Regions from separate parts of the Pseudarthrobacter woesei genome, predicted to be linked through region 1. Evidence: riboswitches for the same ligand, from Rfam matches in the RefSeq annotation. Region 1 holds a riboswitch; the other holds the start of a gene.
What was found. Region 1 has a riboswitch for cyclic di-AMP ahead of ACZYZE_RS02990 (aggregation-promoting factor C-terminal-like domain-containing protein). Riboswitches for the same ligand answer to the same signal wherever they lie in the genome.
Positions count from the first base shown of each region.

Region 2: another riboswitch for cyclic di-AMP. It lies ahead of ACZYZE_RS07820 (NlpC/P60 family protein); the one in region 1 lies ahead of ACZYZE_RS02990 (aggregation-promoting factor C-terminal-like domain-containing protein).

Region 1 is NZ_JBVAYU010000001.1:619,557-621,944, reverse strand. Features, by position in the region: gene ACZYZE_RS02995 (HAMP domain-containing sensor histidine kinase) at 1-1,046, shown strand, start outside; cyclic di-AMP (ydaO/yuaA leader) riboswitch at 1,211-1,370, shown strand; gene ACZYZE_RS02990 (aggregation-promoting factor C-terminal-like domain-containing protein) at 1,369-2,130, shown strand.
Region 2 is NZ_JBVAYU010000004.1:79,386-81,773, forward strand. Features, by position in the region: gene ACZYZE_RS07815 (M23 family metallopeptidase) at 1-713, shown strand, start outside; cyclic di-AMP (ydaO/yuaA leader) riboswitch at 852-1,021, shown strand; gene ACZYZE_RS07820 (NlpC/P60 family protein) at 1,331-2,089, shown strand; gene ACZYZE_RS07825 (HNH endonuclease) at 2,312-2,388, shown strand, end outside.

The DNA.
Region 1 (2,388 bases):
TGGGCTCGCTCGTGTGGACCATGGTGGTGGTCTCCGCCGGCGGCCTCGTCCTGATCGGCCTCGCCGGCACGGCCCTAATCCGCCGCACCATGAAGCCGCTCGAACAGCTCTCCGAAGTGGCCACCAAGGTCGCCCGCCTCCCGCTCGACGCCGGCGAGGTGGCTCTCGCGGTGCGGGTTCCGGCGTCGGCGGCGCATCCCGGCACGGAAGTGGGAAGTGTTGGCTACGCACTGAACCAGATGCTGGACAACGTCTCCAATGCCCTCGAATCGCGGCAGCAGAGCGAAATGAAGGTGCGCCAGTTTGTGGCCGATGCCTCGCACGAGCTGCGCACCCCGCTGACCGCCATCCGCGGCTACACCGAGCTGATGCGGATGACCGAACACTTCACCCCGGACGGGGAGAAGTCCCTGGCCCGGGTGCAGAGCCAGTCCGAGCGGATGACCACGCTGGTGGAAGACCTGCTGCTGCTGGCACGCCTGGACGAGGGCCGTCCGCTCAAGTTCAGCGACGTCGACCTCACCCAGCTGGCGATCGAGGCGGTCAGCGACGAGAAGGTCATGGCCCCGGGCCATGTCTGGCAGCTGGAGCTCCCGGAGGAACCGGTGGTGGTCCGCGGCGACGCGACCGCGCTCCACCAGGTTCTGGCCAATCTGCTGTCCAACGCGCGCAAGCACGCCGGGCCCGGCACGACAGTGATCACCGCGGTGGTGCGGTCCGCCGACGGGGGCGCCGTAGTGACGGTGACGGACAACGGCAGCGGGATCGACCCCGAGTTCGTCGGCAGGATCTTCTCGCGCTTCGCCCGGGCCGACGCCGCCCGCAAGAATCAGGCAGTGACGACGGCGGCACATGCCAGCGTCGCGGCGCCCGGCAGACCGGGGGTGCCGACGGCGGCGGTTCCCACTGCCGAGGGGACCAGCGGGCTGGGCCTTTCCATTGTGCAGTCGATCGTGGCGGCCCACGGCGGGACCGTCGAAGTCACCTCCCGGCCGGGCCGCACGGAATTCGCCGTACTGCTTCCCGCCGGACCGCCGCCGGCCTAGCCCACCGAAACGGAGAGCGGAGCCAATCGGGGAGCGCAAGCCGACGCACCGCCGTCGTGCTTCTCGTTACCGAAATGTGACTTAAGCGTCCGGCTCCTGTACCGTTTTTAGGGTGCGGCCACCACTGGGGCCGCATATCTGGACGGACGCCAAACTCTGCCGCTTCCCGGATTCCGCTCGACCAGGCAGAGGCGGGGAACCCAGAGTTCCCGGGCATTCTGCATCTTTGCACCCTTGGGGTGAAGCCGACACGTGAGGTTCCGTGCGGCCGGATATCGCATCCGAACCCGACAGCTAACTCCGCAGGCGTTGAGAGGCGATCATGACTGACTTCAAGGCACCAACGCGCCACGAGAGCGCTAACCGGGCAACCCGCCCAACGGCATCGCGCCACCGCGCCGAGGAAACCCGACCCGCATCAGCCCTGTCCCGGTTCACCGCTGGCCTCGGATCCACCGGCCGCCGCGCTGCCCTCGTTGCCGCCACCTGCGCCGTGCTCGTAGGGGTGGGGGCCGCCGGGCAGGCCGCCGAGACTGCCAACCGCAACGCCAACGCCGGCAACTCCAGCGAGGCGTCGGCCACCACCGCGGACCCGCTGACGCACCTTGACTTCGAAAGGGTCCGCGTCGATTCGCAGTCGGCCCTGCCCGGCACCGCCGGCATCGCACCCCAGGCCGCCGAAGTGAAGCCCGCCGAAGCCCCGGCGGCCGCGGCGGCCGTGGCTCCCGCACCGGTTCCTGAACCGGCACCGGCACCGGCCAAGCCGGTTGCCGTCGACGACCCTGCCGGCGCGCAGGCCTACGCCGCCGCGCAGCTGGGAGCGTACGGCTGGGCTGCCAACGAGATGCAGTGCCTGCAGAAGCTGTGGACCAAGGAATCCGACTGGAAGACCACCGCCACCAACCCCAGCAGCGGGGCCTACGGTGTGGTCCAGTCCCTGCCGGCCGAGAAGATGGCCAGCGCGGGCGCGGATTACCGGACGAATTACCGGACCCAGATCAACTGGGGCCTGAACTACGTCAAGGAGCGCTACGGCTCACCCTGCGGCGCGCTGAACTTCCACTACGCCAACAACTGGTACTAGGCAGCACAGGCAGCATAGAGCACGGCCAATAGGGAGGCCCCGGATCCGCTGGATCCGGGGCCTCCCGCCTGCCTGTCAGGGAATGGGTCGCCGGAACCACGGTCCCGAGGGCGCCACTCGTGGGCATTTTCGCTAGTTCGTCGGGGGGCTTGGGCCGGGCCAAAACCCTTTCGCGCCGGGGGGACATGCCCATTCCTCGCACCCGGGACAGGTCATAACCGGAATATGTCCCCGTGCCAGCGGCCGCGCTCCTTCCCA
Region 2 (2,388 bases), on a different contig from region 1:
GCCGCGGCCGCCGCAGCCCGTTCCGGCAGGTCACCGACTTCGCCGCCGCCAGCGGTGTTGGGCAGAAGGCCGGCATTGCCCTGGCCGCCACGGGTCTGATCCTGACAGTCACGGTCCCCGCGACCGGTCCGGTCACGGCCACCAACGCCGGTTCGCCCGCCGGATCAGTCTCCGCCGCCGCCCAGCCGGATGTTACTGCCGCTGCCGCCGCCAAGATCGACTTCAACCGCACCGCCGTCACCACCCAGGGTGATCCGGACGGCAAGCTCAAGCAACTGCTGAGCGCCCAGGCCGCCGGCACCATCACGCGTGCCGCCTCTTCGGGAAGCCTTGGTGCACCACTGGATCGGATGGACACCGTTTCAGCCTTCGGGCTGCGCGTCAGCCCCATAACCGGCGGTTCCGGCGAGTTCCACCGCGGCCAGGACTTTGCGGCCCAGTGCGGAACAGCAGTCCACGCTGCCGCCAGCGGCACCGTCACGTTCGCTGGATGGCACCCCTACGGCGGCGGCAACCGTGTGGTGATCGACCACGGCAACGGCCTGGAGACCACCTATAACCACTTGTCCTCCTCAAGCGTCCGCGTCGGCCAGCAGGTCTCCCGCGGCGATGTCCTGGCGATGAGCGGGACCACCGGCGCCTCCACCGGCTGCCACCTCCACTTCGAGGTCATGGTCAACGGCGAAGTCGTGGACCCCACCGGCTGGCTCTAAGCCAAGCCGATGGGTCACTCTCGCATTCCTGTGACACGCCGTGATCTGAATGTGACATTGAATCCCAACTGCTGTACCGTATGAGGTACGCCAACTTTTCCGAAGTTGGCGCTCTTGAGTGGATTGCCTAGCTCTGCCACCGCTCAAGGTCCGTTCGCATTACATCGTCTGGCAGGGGCGGGGGAACCAATTTTGGTCTTCGAAAGAAGACCTTGGGGTTAAGTCGCAAAGCTTCCCAGGAAGCGGCGCGGCCGGGTGACTCCCATCCGAATCCGACAGCTCACCTCGCAGGCATTGGGAGAGGCTACTTTTCGTGTCTTCACGCCACAATGCTGCGCTTCACCGCGCTTGCGCGGCTCTTACGAGCCCGCTGGAATCCAACGTTCGTGCTGCCCTTGCCGGCGCCCGGAATGGATCCCACACCGCCGTCTCAATCTCTGCTGAGTCCGGCCCGCAGGCCAAGCACCTGCATGCAGTTCCCGTTTTTGGCGCGTCTTCGCATTACACCCTTCGCTAAGTAACCCATTCGGGGCGATCCGGCGTACCCCCAAGATGCCGGAGCGTCCTCAGACTGCGCCCAAAAAGCGCTTTCCAAGGATCACGAAAGAGAGAACTTAATGACTACTCGTGCAATCGCACGGCACCGCGCCGAGGTCACCAAGACCAACTCGCTGGCTGTCATTGCCAAGGCTGTCGGCGACAACGCCGGCGGCATGGGCCGCCAGGCTGCAGTTATCGCTGCCGCTTCCGGTTTGGTTCTGACCAGCGGTATCGCAGCCAACGCTGCTGAGGCCAATGTTCAGCGCGAATCCACCTCCGCTTCCACGCTCGAAGTCCAGTCGGCATCTCCGGCAACCATCTCGGCTGCTTCCACGATTGCGATCTCCTACGAGAAGCCGGCAGTCACCACCACCCCGGCTCCCGTCGTCGAGGCCCCGAAGCCGGTCGTCAAGGTCCAGGAAGCTGCGACCGCTGCCAAGACCGCCAGCACCAAGGTCGGCGCCACCGCGGCTGTTGCCGCACCGGCTGCCGCTGGCGTTGCCAGCGGCAAGGGCTCCACGATCGCGGCTGCTGCCTACGCCCAGCTCGGCGTTGCGCAGGACTGCACCGCACTGGCCACGAACGCACTGGCCGCTGCCGGCATCAACTACCACGGCTGGCCGGCAGGGTACCTGTCCCTCGGCCGCACCGTGAGCGCCGCTGAAGCGCAGCCGGGTGACCTCGCCTACTACCAGAACGGTGGCGCGGGTATGGCCCACATCGCTGTATACGTCGGCAACGGCATGGCCGTCCACGGCGGCTGGAACGGCGGAACCACCTCTCTGCAAAGCGTCAACGTCGGCTCCGGCCCGGTCTTCATCCGCGTCGGCGGCTAAGAGACCAACTGCCAGCAACACCAAGGACCCCTGCCCCTGCGGCAGGGGTCCTTTGTGTTGCCGCGGGATGAATTTCAGCCGACACGGGTATCCTCCGGCGAAAAAAATTCGGTGATCCGGCACTCGCGTGTTTACTCTTGTGGTGTCGATCCATAGCCCGACCATGCACAGGGCAGCCGGCCCTCGTGCCCCTGGCGGGTGCGGCCGTGAAGAGGTATGCGGATGCGCACTCTCGTTCTGAATGCTGGATATGAACCGCTGGCGGTAGTGACCTTCCGCCGGGCGCTCGTTCTTGTGCT